DNA from 3 places in the Nesterenkonia sp. AN1 genome. Region 3 is predicted to be linked to each of the others. Evidence: riboswitches for the same ligand, from Rfam matches in the RefSeq annotation. Region 3 holds a riboswitch; each other region holds the start of a gene.
The links. Region 3 has a riboswitch for S-adenosylmethionine ahead of BG28_RS04710 (methionine ABC transporter ATP-binding protein). Riboswitches for the same ligand answer to the same signal wherever they lie in the genome.

Region 1: another riboswitch for S-adenosylmethionine. It lies ahead of BG28_RS02610 (LLM class flavin-dependent oxidoreductase); the one in region 3 lies ahead of BG28_RS04710 (methionine ABC transporter ATP-binding protein).
Region 2: another riboswitch for S-adenosylmethionine. It lies ahead of BG28_RS12680 (nitrite/sulfite reductase); the one in region 3 lies ahead of BG28_RS04710 (methionine ABC transporter ATP-binding protein).

The regions. Positions count from the first base shown of each region.
Region 1 covers NZ_JEMO01000004.1:58,005-65,661, forward strand. The annotation lists gene BG28_RS02600 (ABC transporter permease) at 1-195, opposite strand, end outside; gene BG28_RS02605 (ABC transporter substrate-binding protein) at 199-1,914, opposite strand; gene BG28_RS02610 (LLM class flavin-dependent oxidoreductase) at 1,981-3,369, opposite strand; SAM riboswitch class IV at 3,436-3,552, opposite strand; gene BG28_RS02615 (DUF805 domain-containing protein) at 3,781-4,314, shown strand; gene BG28_RS02620 (hypothetical protein) at 4,339-5,397, opposite strand; gene BG28_RS02625 (hypothetical protein) at 5,544-6,002, opposite strand; gene BG28_RS02630 (SDR family NAD(P)-dependent oxidoreductase) at 6,020-6,832, opposite strand; gene BG28_RS02635 (SDR family NAD(P)-dependent oxidoreductase) at 6,838-7,620, opposite strand; gene BG28_RS02640 (MFS transporter) at 7,617-7,657, opposite strand, start outside.
Region 2 covers NZ_JEMO01000024.1:33,151-40,807, forward strand. The annotation lists gene BG28_RS12655 (FAD-dependent oxidoreductase) at 1-464, opposite strand, end outside; gene cobA (uroporphyrinogen-III C-methyltransferase) at 457-1,287, opposite strand; gene BG28_RS12665 (sulfate adenylyltransferase subunit 1) at 1,284-2,753, opposite strand; gene cysD (sulfate adenylyltransferase subunit CysD) at 2,753-3,694, opposite strand; gene BG28_RS12675 (phosphoadenylyl-sulfate reductase) at 3,812-4,606, opposite strand; gene BG28_RS12680 (nitrite/sulfite reductase) at 4,603-6,375, opposite strand; SAM riboswitch class I at 6,380-6,476, opposite strand; gene BG28_RS12685 (sulfurtransferase) at 6,551-7,387, opposite strand; gene BG28_RS12690 (sirohydrochlorin chelatase) at 7,384-7,657, opposite strand, start outside.
Region 3 covers NZ_JEMO01000006.1:173,736-181,392, reverse strand. The annotation lists gene BG28_RS04725 (ABC transporter permease) at 1-526, opposite strand, end outside; gene BG28_RS04720 (aliphatic sulfonate ABC transporter substrate-binding protein) at 523-1,599, opposite strand; gene BG28_RS04715 (ABC transporter ATP-binding protein) at 1,808-2,680, opposite strand; SAM riboswitch class I at 2,690-2,802, opposite strand; SAM riboswitch class I at 2,924-3,023, shown strand; gene BG28_RS04710 (methionine ABC transporter ATP-binding protein) at 3,031-3,927, shown strand; gene BG28_RS04705 (methionine ABC transporter permease) at 3,927-4,595, shown strand; gene BG28_RS04700 (MetQ/NlpA family ABC transporter substrate-binding protein) at 4,727-5,599, shown strand; gene BG28_RS04695 (MetQ/NlpA family ABC transporter substrate-binding protein) at 5,596-6,486, shown strand; gene BG28_RS04690 (acyl-CoA dehydrogenase family protein) at 6,494-7,657, shown strand, end outside.

The DNA.
Region 1 (7,657 bases), on a different contig from region 3:
TCCCGGCAGAAGCGCCTGCATCAGAAAGGTCAGGGAGGCGGCTGCCCAGACGACGAAGGCGGCCCCGCCGAGCTTGCGCAGGATCAGCGAGACCACGAGTCTCGGATCGGTTCTCTGACGTGGGGAGACGGGAGTCGGATCAGCGGTGGTGGCCTGGTATGGCTCGGTGGTGGCGCTGAGTGGCGGAACAGTCATGGGTCAGCCCTCTTCTTCGGTGACGGATTCTTCAGCGCGGAAATAGGCGTCGTGGAAGACCGGTGAGCCCTGGGACTCCTCGAGCCAGACGTCACTGAGCTCATCGGAGACGGCGATGGTGTTGGTCTGGGTGTAGAGCCCGATGGCCGGGGCGAGCTCGCTGAGTTCGTGCTGCGCCTGGGAGAAATGCTTCGTGACGTCCTCCGACGTCGGAGCCTGCAGCGCCTCTTGGATCGTTGCGAAGACTCCTTCATCCACCAGGAACGTGGTGTTGGCCCCATTGGGCTGATCCTCGGTGCCTGGCCGGTAGTTGATGTTGAGGATGCCGGCGTGTGGTGAGGTCCAGTAGCCGACCTGGGCGTCATAGGCATCGGGGCCGGAGAATGCGCCGGAGGAGTTCTCTGAGGGAGTCAGCGGGCGCAGCTGGATGTCGAAGCCGGCATCGCGGGCCTGCTCCTGGAAGTTCTGGATCGCGGTGTTTCCGTCGGGGGTGACGATGGTGTTCAGTCCGTAGGTGAACACCACTTCGAGCCGTTCCCCGGCTTTGAGTCTGGTGCCGTCCTCAGCGCGCTCGGTCCAGCCGGCCTCGTCCAGGAGCTCATCGGCGCGGTCCAGGTCGAAGGGGTACTCGGTGGCCGCGTCGACGTCGTAGTCCGGGGTGCTCTGGGAGAGGTATCCGCTGGGCTCGAAGGGGACCGTGCCCAGGAATGCCGACTCGATATTGGCTTCCCGATCGGTTGCGAAGCTGAGCGCCTGGCGGACCTGCTGATCGGCGAAGGCGCCCTTCTCGGTGTTCAGGTTGATCACCACCGGACGCCCCGGGGTGATGTACTGCTCGAAGTCGAACCGTTCCCGGGCCTGTGCGATGTTGACCGCCGGCACCTCTCCGATCACGTCGCTCTCCTCGGAGAGCAGCGAGCCGTAGCGCGAGGTGTTGTCAGGGATGAAGCTCCACCGGATGCCCTCCACGTACGCCGGGCCCTGGTGCTTGGCGTTCGCGGGGGCGGAGTTGTAGTCCTCGTTGCGGACGAACTCGAGGTACTGGCCGCTCTCCCATGCCTGCACGGTGAAGGGTCCGGAACCGATCGGGGCCCTGCAGTTCTCCTCCTCGCTGCGGGTCTCCAGCGCGGTGGGCGACTGGATCCCGAAGTAGGACTGGGAAAGCGTCGAGAGGAACGGTGAGAACGGCGCGGAGAGGTGGACCTCCACGGTGTGCTCATCCACTGCGCTGGAGTCCTCGTAGAACCCGCCCAGGTGCGCGGCCGCGGTGCCGTTGCCGCCGTCGAGCCAGTGGTCGAAGTTATACGCCACGGCCTCAGCGTCCACCGGCGTGCCGTCGGTGAAGGACACGTCATCGCGCAGGGTCAGGGTCCAGACCAGCTGATCCTCCGAGACCTCCCAGTCGGTGGCGAGCCAGGGAACGATCTTGCCATCGGCGTCCTGTGAGACGAGCGAGTCCAGGATCTGGCGCGCAGTGAAGTTCTCCTGGATCCACCCGCCGTAGACGCACTTCGGCTCTTGGAGGTGTCCATATTCGATGATGCCGCCGGACTGAGGGCCGTCAGCGGGCTGCCGGTCGGCAACCTGTTCGGCGCTGACCAGGCCGGAGGTGCCACTGCAGGCGGTGAGTACGGTGGCGCTGAGGATCGCCGCAGCGCTGAGCGGGGTCCTGAATCTCTGTCTCTTTTTGGGTGCGTTCAGGTGGGGCGGGGTGGTCATGGTGCTCCTTCTCGGAGTGGTTCAAGCAGAGAGGACGTGGGCGCGAGTGGCCCGGGACGTCACAGATCAGACAGTCGCTGGGACCTGCGCGAAGGCTCCGCGGTAGCGGGCGCCGGGGTGGGTCGCGGGCAGCCGATCACGGCCGAAGAGCTTCTGCCGCAGCGTGCCCGGAGTGTATTCGCGCTGAGCCAGTCCGCGATCGCGCAGCACCGGCAGCACCTTCTCGGCGAACTCCTGGAAGGATCCGGGGATCACCCAATTGACGACGTTGACCCCGTCGATGCCGGCGGCCTGCCACGCCTCCAGCTGGTCAGCGATCTGCTCAGGCGTGCCGACGATCCGGTTGCTGCGGTTGGAACGCCAGGCGATATCCGCCACCAGCGGTTCACGATCGGTGATCGTCTTGGAAGCCCATTCGGTGAATCCGCGCCGGGTGTTGGTCTGCACGTCCTTCAGAGGCGTCTCGGGCGGGTAGACGCGTCCGTCGGGATCCACCAGGGCAGCATGCGCGAGGTAGCCGTCCAGCGAGACGAACTCTTCGGCTTCCTTGAGCTTTCGCTGCGCCTCTTCTTCGGTGTCACCGATGATGAAGCTCAGCCCCTGGAAGAACTTGATGTCCTCTGGGGCGCGTCCGGCTTCCACGGCCCGGGCACGGGTGTCTTCGATCTGCGCCTTGGCGACTTCTGGGTTCGGCGCCCCCAAGAAGACGGCTTCGGCGTTGCGTGACGCGAAGTCGCGACCAGAGACGGAGGAGCCGGCCTGGAACAGGACCGGGGTGCGCTGGGGTGAGGGTGAGGGCAGATGTGGGCCTTCCACCGAGTAGCGCTCGCCCTGGTGGTAGATCTTGTGCACCTTGGCCGGGTCTGAGTACCGGGATCCCGCGCGGTCGTTGATCACTGCACCCTCGTCCCAGGAGCCTTCCCAGAGCTTGTAGGTCACATCGACGTATTCGTCGGCCCAGCGGTAGCGCTCGGAGTGCTCGGTCAATCGCGGCATGCCGTAGTTGCGTGAGCCGTTGTCCTGCATCCCGGTGACGATGTTCCAGGCGATCCGACCCTTGGAGATGTGGTCCAGTGTGGAGATCTGCCGGGCGAACTGGAACGGGTGGGACTGGAAGACGTTGGAGGTTGTGGCCAGGCCGATGTTCTCCGTCACCACGGCGAGCGCGCCGAGCAGCACGGTTGGATCATTGGACGGGATCTGCAGGCCCTCGTTGAGGTAGACCGAGTAGTCGGCATCTGAGTCCCCGTAGTGGCCGGAGACGTCGGCGAAGAACATGGCGTCGAACTTTGCCGCCTCCAGGATCTTGGCCAGATTGACCCAGGTGTCCACATCGGTGAACTCCGTCTGGTGGGCATCCTCGCGCCGCCACTGGCCGTGATGGATGTGGCTGTTCGTGTTCATCACGAAGGCGTTGAAGTGCAGCGGAGTGGGGGCGGAGTTGCTGTCAGGCATGAGGTTTCCACGTCTCTTTCGGACCGTGGCACCGCGCAGCGTCCCGTGCTCGGGGCGGATGCGCAGGCACCGTACTTGCCCGGGACGGTTGTGACACCGGGCCGAATCATCACCTGGAGCACCCCACTACGGTGAGAGGGTTGCTGTCCGGACAGCCAGGGCTTTCGTCCGGAACTCGTGATTCCTTGGTTCAGCGTAGAACGCACTCATTCCAAGTGCAAGACTTGATCATATTTACTGACATATATCGACACGTTGAGGATGGGCTCCCTGCGACCGGAGTCGCACCCGGTCAAATCCCTGACTGACACTCAAACATCGAGCTCACCCGCATTCCACGGGTCTTCCCAGACCAGCGCGATGCACCGTAGGGTTGAACATACCTGAGCGTCGACACCGGAGTGAGTAACCGTGAGCAGCTACAGCACCGATCCATCCCAGACCACCCCCACCTCCGTTCCCCCATTAGATGAGCCGCTCTACGGCGCCACGCTGGGCCAAGCCGTGCGGCGCTTCTTCGGCAAGTACACGCACTTCAAGGGGTACGCCTCGCGCAGCGAATACTGGTGGGTGCAGCTCTTCACGAACGTCGTCACCGGCGTGATCTCGATCCCCTACCTGCGCACCTACGACCCCACCCTCGGACGCTTCGACCTGACGGAGGGCACCGGAAACGTCGAAGGCCTGGTCCTGGCGAGCGCGCTCGGCGCGTTCATCTGGGGCCTCCTGACGTTTATTCCGATGCTTGCACTGAGCTGGCGCAGGTTGCATGACGCGGGACTCCCAGGACCCACGTACTTCCTGGTGCTGATCCCCTTCGTCGGCCCAATCGTCCTTATAATCCTGATGATCCTGCCGACTCGGCCTGAGAAGCACATCCGAGCTTGGGAGTACCCGACGGAACCAGCACCCGAGGCCCAGAATGCAGGACGCACCCTCCCTTAGGCTCTCCGCCTCGTCAGTGAGACCTCAGGACTTCAGCAGCCGCTCCCGCTCGGCCTCCACGTCGTAGTCCGCGGCGGGCCAGCGCAGCTTCAGGTCTGAGAACGCTGCGATCAGCAGCTCCTGGACCGCCAGCCGGGAGTACCACTTCCGGTCCGCTCCGATCGCGTGCCAGGGGGCGTGGTCGGCGTCGGTGGCTTCCATGACCCGCGAGTAGAGCTCCTGATACGTGTCGAACTCGGCCCGCGCGTCGGCGTCGGAGGGGTCGTACTTCCAGTGCTTCTCCTTACGGTCCAGCCGGGAGACCAGCCGGTCCAGCTGCTCCTCCTGGGAGATGAGCAGCTTGACCTTGATGATGACGAAGCCCAGCCGGACCAGTTCGCGTTCGAAGAGGATCAGCGCCTCGATGCGACGCTCGATCTCTTCCGGGCTTTCGCTGCCGGTGATGCTGGGCACCAGCACATCCTCGTAGTGGGACCGGTCGAAGACGCCCACGAGACCTGGCCGCGGCAGGCGCCGGATGATGCGCTCCAGGTAATGCTCGCGCTGCTCCTCCGGGGTGGGTTTCCCGAATCCGGCCACCTCGATACCCATCGGGTCCATCGAGCTGACCACCTGCTTGACCACCCCGCCCTTTCCGGAAGCGTCCATGCCCTGCAGCACCAGCAGAATCCTCGGGCCACGGTCCAGGTTGTTCAGCGCAGTCTCCACCTCGGGTGAGAACAGCTCCTCGCGGCGGGCCTTCTCCTGCGGGGTCCGACGCGGAACCCGTCCGGCGATGGCCTTAGCGACCTCCCACTGGTCCGCCTCGGAGGCGGCGACCACATGGGCCCACATCAGCTCCTGCAGATCCGCGAGCATCGCCGAGCGTTCGGCGAGCGCCTCCTCCCCGTCGTCCTTCTTGCCCTTGAACCCGATCTTCTCGCGAGTCGGAACGTCTGCGAGCGTGAACGGGGATGGGTACTGGTTCACCCGCCAGAGCGTGCGGGGGTCGCCCTCGAACGGGGTCTTCTTCGCACCCTTGGGCCCGCGAACACCATTTAGCGGGACATCGAGCCGGTGGGCGTTGTTCTCATTCTTGGACACGGTGTCTCCTTGTGGCGGGTGACTTGCCGGCAGGCAGTGACGTCAGGGCGGACTACTAGGTTCATGCCTACCAGAGTTCACCTCCCTGGGAAACAACCCGGGATCAGTTCCTCGCCCCGGGAGGCCCCTGAGACGACGGCGGAGGTTCAGTCGACTCGGAGCGTCCAGGACTCCTCCGCGTCCTGGAGCACCAGCCGCTGCTCGACGCCGCCTGGATCCATCCGGATCCCGAGTGCCGCAACCAGCAACGTCGGCACCAACTGCGTGGAGGGGACCACCTGCGCGCCACCCTCGAGACTTTCCGTCCTGGCGGCAGGGAACATCTCCCGAGTCACGTGCACCGCGCGGTGATCCGGCGCGGTCTCCAGCGCGGACGTCACCGCCGAAGCGCTCACGCCCCGGGACACCAGCCATGCAGACACCTGATCCAGCAGCGCGAGCCCACTGGTGTGCACGGTGACCGGCCGCCCGGGCTGGGTCACGGTCCAGCCGACCCCGGTGGCTCGCACACTCAGCCCGGTTGCGACACCGGAGAGCAGGCGAGCCACCAGGGGTTTGGCGTGGGAGCTGGACAGGATGGGTCCGGCCCAGTCCTGCCGCGCCACGCCACAGCCGCCGCACATCAGAGCATCACGTCTCCGCTGTTCGGTCCCAGGGTCTGGCCCACGTAGATGTTGCCGCCCGGGGAGGAGGCCAGCATCACCGCGGTGGGCGCCACCTCGTCCACCGTGCCGAAACGGCCCAGGGGCAGCTCGGCGCGCTTCTGAATCTTCCAGTCCTCGCTGATCCCGGCGACCATCGGGGTCTCGATGGGCCCGGGGGCGATGGCGTTGACCAGCACCCCGTCGCCGGAGACCTCCCGGGCCAGGGATTTGGTCATCGCGATCACCCCGGCCTTGGCTGCGGCGTAGTGCGCCATCCCAGACCCGCCCTTCTGCCCGAGCTGGGAGGCCACGTTGATGATCCGCCCGTCGCCGCGTTCGAGCATCCCGGCCAGCACCGCTCGGTTGAGCAGGAAGACGCTGGTCAGATCCACACTCAGCGTCTCCTGCCAGGTGGCCAGGCTCATCTGCGCCAAGGGAGATTCCGTGAGGATCCCGTGGCAGGTGACCAGGGTGTCGATCCGGCCCAGTGCCTCGATCGTCTCCGCCACCCCAGCGTCCACAGCCTCCTCGGAGGCGGCGTCGAAGATGATCGGCACGGTGTCTGCCACAGTGCCGTCGGCCCCAGTGCGGGCGTTCAATGCGGCGGAGACCTCGGTGACCCTCGCCGAGCGGTCGGCCAGCGCCACCCGGGCGCCAGCAGCACTCAGGTGGGCCGCGATAGCCTCCCCGATGCCGCTGGCTGCCCCGGCGACCAGGGCGGTGCGCCCGGCGAGGATGTTGCCGTAGTTCGGAATCCCGGCGCCCGGGATCTGCGCTACCTCAGTGCTCATCAACCTCAGCCTCTCATCGCGACGGTCAGGCCGCCGTCGACCGTGAGTTCTTGTCCGGTCAGGTAGTTCGCATCGGCCGAAAGCAGGAAACCGATCACGCTGGCCACCTCCTCAGGTCTGCCCACCCGACCCCAGGGGATATAGTCCCCTGCGGCCTTCAGCCCCTCGGGGCCCAGTGAGTTCACCGAGTCCAGCGACTGCGGAGTTTCGATCAGCCCGGGGATGACCGCATTCGCGCGGATCCCGCGCGGTCCGAACTCCACCGCCAGGCTGCGGGTGAGCCCGATGACCCCGGCCTTCGCGGCGGCGTAGTGGGCATGTTCGGCCCAGCCGTAGTAGCTGCCCACGATCGAGGAGGTCGCCACGATCGAGCTCCCCTGCCCCAGGTGCGGCAGGGAGGCCCGGACCAGTCGCATCACGCCATGCAGGTCCACCTGCAGCAGCTCGTCCCAGCTGGCGTCGTCCATCTGAGCGAACGGCGCCTGGCGCAGGATCCCGGCGTTGGCCACCACATGATCCACGGTCCCGTAATGGCCCACCGCCGCGGCGATGAACGCGTCGGTGGACGCGGTGGAGCTGACATCGAGGTCCAGGATCACGCCCTCTCCCCCGGCCGCGGTCACCAGGTCGAGGGTCTCCTGCGGGTCATGCGGGTCCTTGCCGAAGTGACCGATCACCACCCGGTGACCCTTGCCGGCCAGGTACTCCGCGGTGGAGCGCCCGATCCCGGAGGCGGCCCCGCTGATCACGGTGACCGGCGCCGCGGTGGCTGTGTTCTCTGCGGTCATCGGTTGCTCCTCGCGGCCTGAACGACCTCGTCGGTGG
Region 2 (7,657 bases), on a different contig from region 3:
TTGCCATTGCCCAGCACGGCGATCTGCTGGGCGTCCAGCGGCCAGCTGCGCGGGTAGTCGGGGTGACCGTCGTACCAGGACACGAAGTCGGCTGCGCCGAAGGATCCTTCCAGCGCGATCCCGGGGAGGTTCAGCTCCGCGTCACCGATGGCGCCGGTCGCGAAGATCACTGCGTGGTAGCGCCGCTGCAGGTCGTCCAGACTCAGGTCCGTGCCGTAGTCCACGTTGCCGATGAAGCGGATCCTGCCGCGGTCGATGACCTTGTGCAGCGCCTTGACGATGCCCTTGATCCGCGGGTGATCAGGTGCGACGCCGTACCGGATCAGCCCGAAGGGCGCCGGGTATCGATCGAACAGGTCTATCGCGATGTCCTCCCCCTCCTCGGATCGGGAGAGGAGATCTGCGGCGTACACGCCGGCCGGTCCGCTGCCGATGATGGCGATGCGAGGGGTCTGCTCAGTCATGGTGGGATCTCTCCAGGGAAGCGCCTGCCATGGAAGGGGCGGGGATCTCGGATGTGGGGACCTTGGATGCGGGGATCGTCGGAGCGGGGAAATGTGGCCAGTCGTGGGCGAGGGTGACCACGTCGCCGACGACGATCACGGCGGGGTTCTGGACGCGGCGCTCAACGGCCAGGTCCGCGATCCCGCCGAGCCGGCCCAGCGTCACCCGCTGCTCCGGGGTGCAGCCGGACTCGACGATGCCCACCGGGGTCTCGGCATCGAAGCCGTGGACCATCAGCTGCGTGGCCGAGCGGCGGAGGGTCTTGACCCCCATCAGGATCACCAGGGTGTGCCCGGAGGCACGCGGCACGACGTCGAGGTCCTCATGCCCGGAGATCACGGTGAATCCCCGGGAGAGGCCGCGGTGGGTCAGCGGTATCCCGGCGGCGGCCGGGACCGCGATCGCCGAGGTGATGCCCGGGACTACCTCGGTCTCGATGCCGAAGCGGCGGCAGTGCTCCCGCTCCTCCGAGCCGCGGCCCAGGATGTACGGATCGCCTCCCTTGAACCGGACCACGCGACGACCGGCGAGCGCGTGGGTGACCAGCAGGGCGTTGATCTCATCCTGGGTCGCGGCGTGGTTTCCCGGCGCCTTGCCCACGTCGATGACCTCCACGTCCGGAGCGAGTTCCTCGAGCAGTCCGCGCGGTCCAAGCCGGTCGGCGATCACGACGTCGGCGAGGCCGAGCAGCTCACGACCACGGACCGTGACCAGAGCGTCGTCGCCGGGCCCGCCTCCGACGAGCGCGACGAGACCGATTGTTGGGCTTGTCGTACCGGTCATGAGTTCAGCCAATCTTCGTCGCTGTCCGGCGCGGTCGCGTCGGCGTCCTGCGGATCGGGAAGGTGGATCATCGCCGCGGCCAGGGTGTTGCCGTCCGCGGGGTCGATCAGCAGCCCGGCACCGGTGCGTTTGGAGACCGAGTAGTCATCCACGGGAAGCACCGAGGCGAGCCGGAGGGTCACGGTGCCGATGTCGTTGAGCTGAAGCTGATCTGCCGGCCCGGAGCGCAGCGTGTTCAGATCGAGACGATCGCTCACCTCGGCGACCAGGGCCTTGATCGTGGCGGTGCCGTGTTTGAACAGCACCCGGCTGCCAGCGACAGCGGGCCGTTGATGCAGCCAGGCCACCTGCAGGGTCACCTCGTCGAGTTCGACGGCGGGGCGCTGCGGATCGGTGAGCACGCTGCCACGCGCGACGTCGTGGTCTCCGGCCAGGCGGATGGTCAGCGACTCCCCCGCCGCGGCTACCTCTGATGCCGTGGCGGATGTCCCTGCTGTCGACATCTCAGCGGCGTGCTGCTCCTGCAGCGTGGTGCGTTCCAGTCCCGTGACCTGGGTGAGCTGGATGCCGGGCTGGATCCGCACCGTGTCGCCGACCCGCAGTGTCCCCGCGGCGATCTGCCCCGCATAACCCCGGTAGCCGCCGTGGGCGCGGATGACGCTCTGGACCGGGAGTCGCAGCGGTTCGGTCCGGCGCGCAGAGGCGTCGGCGTCGGGGAGCTGCTCCAGGATCGGCAGCAGCGCCTGTCCGCTGTACGCCGAGGTACCCGGGGTGTGCGGTGTGTACCAGGGGGTGCGGGTGGAGGTGGTGACGACGTTGTCGCCGTGCAGCGCGGAGACCGGCACGACGATCGGCTCGGGGCCGCCTGGGGACCCGGTCCGCTCAGGGCCGCGCAGCTCCCGGGAGACCTGGACGATGTCACGCTCCACCGCGCGGAAGGCCTCCTCGCTGTAGTCCACCGCGTCGATCTTGTTGACCGCGACGATCACATGCTCGACCCGCAGCAGGGTGGCCACGGCGAGATGCCTGCGGGTCTGCTCGACGACGCCGTGGCGCACGTCCACCAGCAGCACCACGGCATCCGCGGTCGAGGCGCCGGTGACGGTGTTGCGGGTGTACTGGACGTGGCCGGGGCAGTCAGCGAGCACGAAGCTGCGCCGATCGGTGGCGAAGTAGCGGTAGGCCACGTCGATGGTGATGCCCTGCTCGCGCTCATCGCGCAGCCCGTCGGTCAGCAGCGCGAGGTCCAGCGCCGGCCCGGCGTCGGGGTCGTCCCGGGTGTCAGAGCCCGCCGGGGCGGCGCCGAAGCCTCGCTCCGCGGAGCTGCGGGTCACGGCGGCGAGCTGGTCGGAGAGGATGGCGTGGGCGTCGTGGAGCAGCCGGCCGACCAGGGTGGATTTGCCGTCGTCGACGCTTCCGGCGGTCGCCAGGCGCAGCAGCGTGCCCGGAGTGGGTGTGTGGGTCATCAGAAGTATCCGTCCTTCTTGCGGTCCTCCATGGCGGCCTCGCTGAGCCGGTCATCGGCGCGGGTGGCTCCGCGCTCGGTGACCGTCGCGCTGGCGACCTCGTTCAGGACCAGGTCATTGGTGGTGGCGCGAGAGCGCACGGCGCCGGTGCAGGACATATCCCCCACGGTCCGGTAGCGCACCCAGAGCCGTTCGACGGGTTCGTGCTCCCCGGGCAGGCTGTGTGGTCCGACGGCGCGGACCATGCTGTCGCGGTGGAAGACCTCACGTTCGTGGGCGTAGTAGAGCGAGGGCAGCGCAATGTCCTCGAGCGCGATGTAGCGCCAGATGTCGAGCTCGGTCCAGTTGCTGATCGGGAAGGCGCGGACATGCTGACCGGGCCGGTGCCGACCGTTGTAGAGGTTCCACAGCTCCGGACGCTGGTTGCGCGGATCCCACTGGCCGAACTCATCGCGCAGCGAGAGGATCCGTTCCTTGGCCCGGGCCCGGTCCTCATCACGGCGCGCACCGCCGAAGAGCGCATCGAATCGGTGCTCCGCGATGGTGTTCAGCAGCGGCACGGTCTGCAGCGGGTTGCGGGTTCCGTCGGCGCGTTCCTGCAGGGCGCCGGCGTCGATGAGCTCCTTCACCGAGCCGATCACCAGGCGCAGACCGTGACGCTCCACGGTGCGGTCCCGGAACTCGATGACCTCGGGGAAGTTGTGCCCGGTGTCGATGTGGACCACCGGGAAGGGGACGGGACCCGGAGCGAACGCCTTGATCGCCAGGTGGAGCATCACCACCGAATCCTTGCCGCCGGAGAAGAGCATCGCGGGGCGATCGAACTCCGCCACGACCTCACGGATGATATGGATCGCTTCGGCTTCAAGTCGTGCCAGCACCGCGGTGCCCGCAGGTGCCGGCGGAGCGGTCGGTGCCTCAGCGGAGAGAGCACTGGTCATGAGGGGGCCTTTCGGTATGGTCAGGCGGGGCAGAGGATGGTCGGTCAGACGACGCCGCCACCGCCGGGGAGTCGGTGGAGCGTCTGCAGGGCTGGGGGCGCCCCGCGGCGGGTGCGGCTAGGCCGTCGCCTCGGTGGTGTGGATGCCGCATTCGACCTTCCCGGATCCGGCCCAGCGGCCCGAGCGAGGATCCTCCCCCGGCGCCACCGGGAGGGTGCAGGGCTTGCACCCGATGGAGGGGTAGCCGTTGTCGAGCAGCGGGTTCACCGGCAGGCCGTTGCGCTGCGAATGCTCCACCAGGTCATCGAAGGTCCAGGTGGCCAGCGGGTTGACCTTGATCAGGCCATGCAGTTCGTCCCAGGTGACCAGGGGCGTGTCGACCCTGGTGGGTGCCTCGTCGCGGCGGACGCCGGTGAACCAGAGCCGGTAGCCGGTGAGCACCTCGCCCAGCGGGTCCATCTTGCGCATCCGGCAGCAGGCGGCCGGATCGGTCTTGAAGAGGTCCTTGCCGTGGACGCGGTCCTGCTCGGCCACGCTGAGCCGGGGCAGGACATCGACGACGGTGACGTCGAGCGCGCGAGCCACCTCATTGCGTGCAGCGATGGTCTCCACGAAGTGATATCCGGTCTCCAGGAACAGCACGTCCACACTGGGAAGCTGGTCGGCGACCAGGGCCGGCAGGACCGAGTCCTGCATGGAGCAGGCCACCGCGACCTCACGGGCGGAGAAGTTCTCGGCCACCCAGGCGATGACGTCCTCAGCGCGGGACTCCACGCCCAGCGCCTCAGCCCCGGATGCGGCGAGTTCTCGGGACGCGTCGGCGCTGGTGGTGAGGTCGGTGCTGGAACTGGCGGTTCTGGTCGAGCTGACGCTGCTGGTGGAGCGGCTGGTGCTCGGGGTCGGGTCCGTCATGAGACCGCCCCCTTCGCGGGTTCCTGCAGCTGCGGCTCTGGTTCCTCCAGCTGCAGCTGACCCTCCTCCACCCGGTGGGCCCAGGCTGCGAAGGACTCGCTGGAGCTGTCCCGGGTGCGCAGGTAGCGACGGATCAGCGCCTCGGTGTAGTCGACCAGCCCCTCCACGGTGACCTTCAGGCCGCGGACCGTCCGACCGAGCCCTGGATCCTCCCGATCGGAGGAGGCCAGCCCTCCGCCCAGGTGGACCTGGAAGCCGGGCGTCTTCTCGCCGTCGGGGTCGGGCAGCAGCTGTCCCTTAAGCCCGATGTCGGCGGTCTGAATGCGGGCGCAGGAGTTCGGGCAGCCGTTGATGTGCAGGGTGAGCCGCTCGGGAAGCTGATCGGCCACGTCCGCGAGCCGGATCTCCAGTGCGGAGATCGTCTTCTGGGCGGTGGTCTTGGTCTCCACGATCGCCAGCTTGCAGAACTCGATGCCAGTGCAGGCCATCGTGGATCGGCGGAAGACGGTGGGATCGGGGTCGAGACCCAGGTCGCTCAGCCCGGCCTTGACCGTGGCCAGGTTCTGCTCGGGCACGTCGAGCACCACGAGCTTCTGGTGCGGGGTGGTGCGCAGCCGGTGAGACCCGTTGGCCTCCAGCAGCTCGGCCAGCTTCACCAGCAGCTCCCCGTTGACCCGGCCGACGACGGGAGCGGCGCCGATGTAGTAGCGCCCGTCCTTCTGCCGGTGGACGCCTACGTGGTCCCCTGGGCGGCTCGGCGCGGGAGCAGGCAGCCCGTCCCGGAGCCGGTGGCCCAGGTATTCGTCCTCGACGACCTGCCGGAACTTCTCCGGGCCCCAGTCATTGAGCAGGAACTTCAGTCTGGCCTTCTGCCGCAGCCGTCGGTAGCCGTAGTCGCGGAAGACCTGGGTCACCGCGTGCCACACATCCGGCGCCTCGTCCTCGGTGGTGAAGACCCCGAGGCGTTCGGCGAGCCGGGGGTTGGTGGAGAGTCCCCCGCCGACCCAGACGTCGTAGCCCGGGCCGTGTTCGGGGTGGACGACGCCGACCAGGCCGAAGTCGTTGATCTCGTGGACCACGTCCTGGCTGGGGTGTCCGGTGATCGCGGTCTTGTACTTGCGTGGGAGGTTCGAGAGCGTGGAGTCCCCGATGTAGCGGCGGGCGATCTCGGCGATCACCGGAGAGGGGTCGATGATCTCTTCTGCGCAGATCCCAGCCACGGGAGAGCCCAGAATCACCCGCGGAACGTCTCCGCAGGCCTCCGTGGTGCCCAGGTCCACGGACTCGAGGCGGCGCCAGATCTCCGGGACGTCCTCGACCTGCACCCAGTGCAGCTGGATGTTCTGCCGGTCGGTCAGGTCCGCAGTGTTGCGGGCGAAGTCCACGGCGATCTGACCGACCACGCGCAGCTGCTCGGTGGTCAGTGCGCCGCCGTCGATCCGGACCCGGAGCATGAAGTACTTGTCGTCGACCTCCTCCGGGGGCAGCGAGTTGTGCGCACCGGCGGGGACTCCGGGGCGTCGCTGGGTGTAGAGGCCCCACCAGCGGAAGCGGCCGCGCAGGTCATCGGAGTGGATCGAGTCGAAGCCCTCCTTGGAGTAGACCTGTTCGATCCGCTCGCGGACGTTCAGGCCGTCGTCGGCCTGCTTGAGCTCCTCGTTGTGGTTCAGCGGGTCCTTGCCGTCGATCTTCCACTGGCCGTTAGGCCGTGGGGATGAACGGTCGGGCCGCCTGCTGGCGGCGGTCGTGGTAGCTGTATCGGTCGACAAAATGCCTCCATCGTTCCCGGCGTGAGCACCCGGCATGTGCATGCGGTTCCGGGTTGCTGCGGCGTCGTCGAGCCAGGTCTCTCAGCCGCTCTGGATGGTTGGTCGCCCTCGTGCGGTGCGATACTCCACACTAAAATACAAACCTGAACTTATCAAATATATGTGTCATTAAAGTTCATGGACGAAGAGTGGGGTGAACTGTGCGGTCTCCCCCGTGGACCCACTGGCCGAATCCTCCGGGGAAGAGCACCGGGTCGAAGCCCGCAGCGCTGAGCGCGAGCACCGCGTACGCGGAGTGGACTCCGGAGGCGCAGTAGCAGTAGACGGGGACCCCGGGCTTCACCCCGAGCTCCAGGTAGCACTGCTGCAGCTGGGCAGCCGGGAGCAGCCGTCCATGGTCGTCGACGTTCCCGGCGACCGGCGCGTTCAGCGCCCCCGGGATGCGCCCGTCACCGGCGTAGCGCTGGGCGGATCGGGCGTCGATCAGCTGCGCCTCGGATCCGAGGGCCGCGATCTCACCCAGGTCCGCGGTCTTCATCGCCCCGAACCTGATCTCCGCCTCCGTGGCCTCAGGCAGCTCGAAGCCCTCAGCGAGGGCATGCCCGGCCTGGACCCAGGCGCGCAGCGAGCCGTCGAGCACCCGCACATCGGCAAGGCCCGCATGGCGCAGCAGCCACCAGGCGCGCGCCGAGGAGAAGTTCTTCAGGTCGTCATAGACCACCACGGTGTCCTCCGGACCAATGCCCCAGCGGCGCACCGACTCCTGGAACGCGGCAGGGTCGGGCAGCGGATGCGCGCCATCCCCTGCGGGCCGGTCCGGGGTGCTGAGCTCGTATTCCAGGTCGACGAACACCGCACCCGGGATGTGCCCAGCCAGGTATTCGGGAAGGCCCTCCGGGCGGTCTTGCCGCCATCGGACATCGAGCAGCGTCAGCGGCGCACCGGTGCGCTGGAGGGCGCGGAGCTCCTCCACGGTGATGCTGACCTCGGGCAAGGTGGGCACGCCGGTCATGACGCCTCCTGCGGCTGGGGTGCGGAGGCCGGCACGGGCACGGCTTTGGAATACCGCTCCAGCACGAGGTCGACGAGCTGCGCCGGAGCCGTGGGGCGACCGGAAGCCAGCAGCGGCTCGGCGGTCAGGTCGGCGCCGGCCGATTCGAGCAGCGTCTGGAAGTAGCCCGGGGCCAGCAGATAGCTCGCCACCACCACGCGCCGCCCAGGGTGCTCGGCGCGGGCACGCGCCACCGCCGCGGTGACGCTGGGCTGCGCGAAGGAGAGATAG
Region 3 (7,657 bases):
CGTCCACGTGTCGCAGCGCGGAGTGGATCGCGGTGAACACCGGGAAGAATGCGCCGATCGCGATCAGGATCACTTTCGAATCCTCACCGATCCCGACCCAGAGCAGCAGCAGCGGCACCCAGGCCAGCGAGGGCACGGCGCGGAAGGCTCCCACGGTGGGATTCAGCAGCTTGTCTGCGATGGCGGAGAGCCCGAGCAGCGAGCCCAGCGCCAGCCCCAGCCCGGCACCGATCCCGAAGCCGATCAGCACCCGCTGCAGCGAGATCCCCATGTGCTCGAAGAGGTCCCCGGACTCGAAGAGCCCGACGCCGGCGCTCAGGACCGCCTGTGGGGCAGGCAGCTGGATGGCGGTGAAGGTGCCGGTGACCTCGGTGACCAGCCACCAGAGTGCCAGCAGCAGCACCGGGACGACGGCGCCGATCAGCAGTCCGCCGCCGGGCAGTCCGCGCCGGGCGCGCCGCTGCGGTGAGCCCCCGGGCCCGTCTGCGGGTGCTGCCGCCGTGGGGGTGTCTAGGGTGCTGCTCACTCGTCCTCCTCCTCGATATCTGCCTCGTCTGCGGCGTTCTCGGTGCCCTCGGCCTCGGTGGCCTCGCGGTTCTCCGCGAAATCGGTGTAGAACAGCGAATCCAGCGCCTCATCCACCGCCTCCTGGCTGTCCACATCGCCGTTCTCCACGAAGAATGGTCCGGCAGCCTCCATGGCGGCATAGACGTCATCGCCTGGCACCGGGTCCACCTCGAAGTTGGTGCGCTCGGTGATGACCGCCTCGGCGATCTCCAGCTCGATCCCGGCATACTCGGCGAGGATCTCGGCGGTGCCCTCGGGGTTCTCGTTCGCCCATTCGCGAGCCTGCTCGTAGACGTTGACCACGATCTGGGCGACGTCGGGGTGGTTCTCCACGAAGTCACCGGTGGCGTTGATCACCGAGTAGGTGTTGAAGTCGACGTTGCGGTAGAGCAGCTGCGCGCCCTCGGCCTCAGCCCCGGCCATGATCGGATCCAGTCCGGCCCAGGCGTCCACGTCGCCGTTCTCCAGCGCCTGCCGGCCGTCAGCATGTTGCAGCGCCTGGACCTCGACGTCGTCCACGCTCAGCCCGGCCTCCTGCAGGGCGCGTGCCATGAAGAAGTAGGGATCGGTCGCCAGGGTGGCCGCGATCGAGGCTCCCTCGAGGTCCTCCACGGACTCGATCTCGGAACCCTCCTGGGTCACCAGCGCGGACCACTCGGGCTGGTTCTCGATCAGGATCGTGTGAGTGTCGGCGCCCACGGCGCGGTTGAGCAGCGCGGCGGAACCGGCGGTGGACCCGACGTGGATGTTGCCCGCCCGCAGGTTCTCGTTCGCGCGGTTCGACCCCTGGGACTGCACCCACTGCACGTCGACGTCGAGCTCCTCGAGCTCTTCCTCCAGCCAGCCGTTCTCCAGGATGATCAGGCTCAACGGGTTGTACGTGGCGAAGTCGATGTTCAGCGTCTCCAGCTGATCATCCTCGCCGCCCTCGCCGCAGCCGGTGGCGAGCAGGGCGAGCGCGGCGGCAGCGGAGATGGCCTTCACGGCGGAGCGCGGAGCGCGTGCGGGGCGTGAAGCTGAGGTGCTGGGCATGGGGAGGGCCTTTCGGGTCTTCAATGATGGACAGCATGTGAGTGTTTTTTGGTCATGAGGGTCACGCAGAAACGGCGCCAAGCTCCTGGCTGGATCTGCAGGGGGAGCGCGGATCGGAATGCACCGGGGTGGATCGGTGCGGCCTGGGCCGGACCAGCGGTGAGGCGTCAGACCTGAGCCCGGCGCATCGGTGCGTGGAGAGTGCCGGTCAGTGGCTGTGTGAGTCCACGCCGAGACCGGAGAAGAGCTCGCCGCGCAGTGCAGCGAGCTCTGCGGAGGCGCGATCTCGTGGCCGCTGCCCGGGCACGCTGAGGAGCCGCGCGATCGTGGCGCCCTCGGCGGGATGTGGTTCTGCCAGGTCCGGCCCCAGGAGCAGCACCCGATCGGCCAGCTGCAGCGCCTCGTCCACGTCGTGGGTGACCAGCAGCACCGTGGTCCCGGTCTGGGCATGCACATCCAGGAGCAGGTCCTGCATCTTCAGCCGGGTGAGCGCGTCCAGGGCGCCGAAGGGCTCATCGAGCAGCAGCACCCCGGGGCGGCGGGCCAGGGCGCGGGCCAGTGAGGCGCGCTGCGCCATGCCCCCGGAGATCTCCCGGGGTCGCAGCGAGGCTCGGTCATGCAGCCCGACCAGCTTCAGGAGCTCATCCACGCGCTCACGGCCCTCGGCCTTGGAGAGGCTGCGCGGCAGCCCCAGGCTGACGTTCTTGTGGATCGAGCGCCAGGGCAGCAGTCGCGGCTCCTGGAATCCGACCGCGGTGCGCTCGTCGTAGCGCTGCACCGGGGAGCCGTTGATCAGGATCTCACCGGTGTTTCCGGTATCCAGGCCGCCGACGGCCCGCAGCAAGGTGGACTTGCCGCAGCCCGAGGAGCCCAGGATTGCGAGCACCTCGCCGGGGGCGACCCGCAGGCTGACATCGCGCAGCACGGTGCGCGAGCCGAATGCCCGGCCGACGCCAGAGAGCTCGACGTCGAGAGAGGTGTAGTCCCGCCGACTCGGCGCTGCCGTCTCGGGCGGGGCGCTCGAGGCTTCGGCAGGTGCTGCTGCGGAGGTGGCGGTCAGGGTGGAGGCAGGCGAAATCATCAGAGGATACTCCCATCGATCCTGGCGGTAGCACCCGGCGAAAAGACACCCTTGCAAAGGTGTCCCTCCCTGGGTTGCTGCGGCGTCGACGAGCCAGATCTCTCGGCCGCTCGGGATGGTACGCGGTTCACCCTACGCCCCGACCAGGAATTCCATCAACGTCAAGTTCATCTGGTGAGATAAAACGCAACACCGAAGCGGACTTGACTTCCACACTATGTTCACGCCTACGGTGAAGACGTTCAACCATCCAGAGCGACTGAGAGATCTGGCTCGAAGACGTCGCAGCAACCCGGAGGGCTTCATCGCCTCCGCCGGGTGCTAACGCCAGGACCGATGGAGCATGCCTCATGATTTCCCTGTCCCATGTCTCGACGACCTTCGCCGCCCGCGGCCGAGAGCCGCTGACCGCGGTCGATGACGTCAGTCTCGAGGTGCCGCGCGGCAAGATCCAAGGGATCATCGGGTTCTCCGGAGCCGGCAAGTCCACCCTGCTGCGCAACATCAATCTGCTGGAGCGTCCCAGCTCCGGACGGGTCAGCGTCGGCGGCACCGAGCTGACCAGCCTCTCCGACGCCGACCTGCGCCGGGCCAGGCACCAGATCGGCATGATCTTTCAGGGATTCAATCTGGTGAACAACCTCAGCGTCGCCCAGAATGTCGAGCTGTCACTGAAGTTCGCCGGGGTCAGGGACCGCCGTGAACGTCTTCGCCGGGTCGCGGAGGCGCTGGAGATCGTGGACATCACGGACAAGGCCTCGGTCTATCCCGCGCAGCTCTCGGGGGGTCAGAAGCAGCGGGTCGCGATCGCCCGGGCGCTGGCCACCAAGCCGGAGGTGCTGCTCTGCGACGAGCCGACCTCCGCCCTGGATCCCTTCACCACCGCCACCGTGCTGCAGTACCTCGCGGATGTGAACCGCGAGTTCGGCATCACCGTGGTGATCGTGACCCACGAGATGGAGGTCATCAAGGCCCTCGCGGACGACGTCGCGGTCATGGAGGACGGGCGCGTGGTCGAGGAGTTCCCCGCGAGCGAACTGCTCCGGGAAGGCTTCGATCCGCGAACCTCCATCGGAAAGTACCTGCTCAGTGACGGCATTCGACTGGACCGCAGCGGCGCGGGTGCAGGTCTGCCAGGTCCCGGTGAGGACGAGCTGGACCAGCATGACCAGCAGATCCCGCAACAGGCCCAGACGCACCGCGCGCAGCACGCCGCGCTGGCCGGGTCGACCGGGGGTGTGCACTGATGAATCTCATCATCGAGCGGCTCCCCGAGATCAACCAGGCCATGCTGGAGACCTTCGCGATGATCGCGGTCGCCATACCGCTCGCGGTCCTGCTGGGCACCCCGCTGGGCATCTGGCTCTTCGTCCACGCCCCCGACGGACTGGCGCCGCGGCCACGCTCCCACGCTCTCGTCTCTGGGGTGGTGAACATGATCCGGTCCTTCCCGTTCCTGATCCTGCTCATCGCGATCATCCCGTTCACGCGATTCGTGGTGGGCACCTCGGTGGGCACCGCCGCGGTGATCGTGCCGCTCACGATCAACGCCATCCCGTACTTCGCCCGCCTGGTGGAGCAGAACATCACCCAGCTGGGCTCCGGGGCGGTGGAGGCCTCCCGGGCGATGGGCGCCACCCGCGCACAGATCATCCGCAACGTGCTCCTGGTCGACGCGAAGCCTGGGCTGATCGGCTCGATCACCATCACCACGGTCAGCTTCATCTCCTATTCGGCGATGTCCGGACTGGTCGGCGGCGGAGGCATCGGAGACCTCGCGATCCGCTACGGGTACTACCGCTACGAGACCCCCACCATGATCGCCGCCATCGTGCTGATGGTGCTCCTGGTGACCCTGGTGCAGTTCACCGGCACCCGGCTCGCCCGGGCCTCAGACCGGCGCATCACCGCCTGACCGGCAGTCGCGCCAGCACGCAGAAGAAGACCGCACCACACCGCCAGGGCGGGCCTGCGACCTCGCGCCCGGCTCCTTCCCGCACACCCTCTGGGCCCCTGCGGCCCAGCCAGAGAAAGCAGCTCAAACCCATGAATCCTCCACGCCCCGCGATCCTCGCCGGAGCAGTCCTCTCCGCCGCCGCCCTGAGCCTGACCGGCTGCGGGCTGGTGGAGGACGATTCCACCATCAGCATCGTGGTCACCGAGTCCGCACCCTTCCAGGAGCCCGCCGAGATCGCCGCCGGGCTGCTCGAGGAGCAGGGCTACGAACTGGACATCACCTATATGACCGATATCGTCCAGCCCAACCAGGTGGTCGATCAGGGCGAGTTCGAGGGCAACTACTTCCAGCACCTGGCGTATCTGAACAACTTCAACCAGTCCAATGACACGGCGGTCCAGCCGCTGTTCTCGGTCTACTACGCCCCGGCCGGCCTGTTCTCGCTGGAGTATGACTCGCTGGAAGAGCTGCCCGACGGAGCCGAGATCAACCTGCCGGTGGACCCTTCCAACAACGGCCGGGCGCTGCAGCTGCTCGCCGATGAGGGCCTGATCGAGATCGACGAGAGCGTCTCGATCATCGACCTGACCCAGAACGACATCACGGAGAATCCTCGGGACTTCCGATTCGTGGAGACCGACCAGCAGTCCGCCGCGCAGGTGCTGCCCGATGTGGACGCCGGCTTCGCGTTCGTCCGGCTGATCGCCGAGGCCGACCTCGACGTGGAGGAGACGGCACTGAGCATCGAGGACGGCCGCGAAGAGGTGCGCACCCCGTTCACCTGCGTGGTCGCCGTCGGACCAGACGGGGTCAGCGATGAACAGGCCCAGGCGCTGCAGGACGCCTTCCAGTCAGAAGAGGTCCAGCAGTGGTTCGAGGACTACCAGGGCGGGGTCATCGACTTCGAGGACTTCATCACCATCGACAACGCCGAACAGATCTGGACGGACTTCAGCGCATGAGCACCTCCAGCGCCCCCACACTCTCCCGGCGTCGAGTATTGAGCGGCTCACTGGGCCTGGCCGCTCTGCTCGGCGTCGGGAGCCTCACCTCCGGCTGCGGGCTCCTCGGCGGAGCCGGCTCCGCGCGCACGCTGCGCCTGGTGGTCACCGAGAACGCACCCTTCCAGGAGCCGACCCAGCTTGCCGAACGCATCCTGGAGGCCGAGGGCTGGGAGTTCGACGCCACCTACGTCACCGACATCATCCAGCCCAACCATGCGGTGAGCAACGGCGAGTACGACGTCAACTTCTTCCAGAACATCAGCTACCTGCGCCAGTTCAACGAGGACAATGACTTAGACATCGAACCGATCTTCTTCATGTTCGAACAGCCCTCGGGCATCTACTCCCAGGGCTACGACTCCCTGGAGGAGATCCCCGAAGGCGCCCAGATCGCACTGCCGGTGGACACCGCGAACAACGGACGCGGGATACGCCTGCTGGCCCGCGGCGGACTGATCGAGATCGACGAGTCCAAGCCGGTCGCCGCGCTGAGCGTCCGCGACATCACCGCCAACCCCAAGAACCTGCAGTTCATCGAGGTGGACCAGCAGTCCGTGGGGCAGATCTACTCCGACGTCGACGCCGTCTTCGGCTTCGCCCGGCTGCTCGCCGAGATCGATGTGCTCCCCGAGGAGGTGCTGATCATGGAATCGGCCGAGGAGGCGCTGCCCTTCGCCCTCGCCGTCTGCGCCCGCCCGGGCTTCCGAGACGAGGAACCCGAGCGCTACCAGGCGCTCAAGGTGCCTACCACTCCGCGGAGGTCCGTGAGTGGTACGGCGAATACCTCGACGGTCTGCTCACCCCGGCCTTCGACCGAGACATCGACGCCGCATGGGAGCAGGTGAACGGATCATGAGTCGCAGCATTCCGACCGAGCTGCTGAGCCGGATCAGGGAAGGTGCCGTGCAGCGGGAGCTGGAACGGACCCTGCCCTTCGAGCAGGTCGGCTGGCTCGACGACGCCGGGTTCGGCGCGCTGCGCGTACCGGTCGAGTTCGGCGGCGAGGAGCTGAGTCTTCAGGAGCTGATCACCGAGGTGATCGCGCTCGCCGAAGCCGATTCCAACATCGCCCACCTCTACCGGGGCCACTTCGGGTTCGTCGAGTCACTGCGCTTCCAGCCGGCGCCGGTGCGTGAGCTCTGGTACGACCGAGTGCGCCAGGGCGCCACGGTGGGAAACGCCTCCACCGAGAAGGGCGGCAACGCGCTGGGCAGCCTCAACACCCGACTCGACCGCGACGAGCACGGCGCCGCGCTGCTCACCGGAGAGAAGTACTACTCCACCGGCACCATCTTCTCCAGCTATACCCGGGTCTCGGCCGCCCAGGCTCTTGAGGGGGAAGGGCGGCGCTTCGCGGTGGTGCCCACCGATGCCCCCGGAGTGACGCTGCTCGATGACTGGGACGGCTTCGGGCAGAAGCTCACCGGCACCGGCACCACGCTGCTGGACTCGGTCGCGGTGGAGGACCTCGCGGTGCTCGCACGCCGGCCCGGGGACCACGAATCGGTCCATGAGGCGGCGTTCTTCCAGCTCTACCTGCTCGCCGTGCAGGTCGGCATCGCCAGGGCCGCGCTGGCAGACGCCACCTCCACCCTGGCCCGGCGCACCCGCACCTTCAACACCTCCACCGCGGGGCAGGCCTTCAGCCAGGACCCGCTGATCCAGCAGGTGGTGGGTCGGATGTCCTCGAAGGCCTTCGTGGCCGAGGCCGCGGTGCTCCAGGCGGCCCGCACGCTGGACCGGGCGCTGAGCGCAGGCCTGCAGGCCGGCACCGGGGACCCCGGATTCGAGGGTGAGCCCCCGCGTGCGATCCACCAGGCGGAGATCGCCGTGGAACAGGCCCAGGTCAGTGTGCCCGAGCTGGTGCTGGCGGTGACCTCGGAGCTCTTCCAGACTGTGGGCGCCTCCGCCACGCTGCGCACCAAGGCGCTGGACCGGCATTGGCGCAACGCGCAGACCATCGCCACCCACAACCCGATCGTCTTTCGTGCCCGCTCGCTGGGCGAGTACGAGATC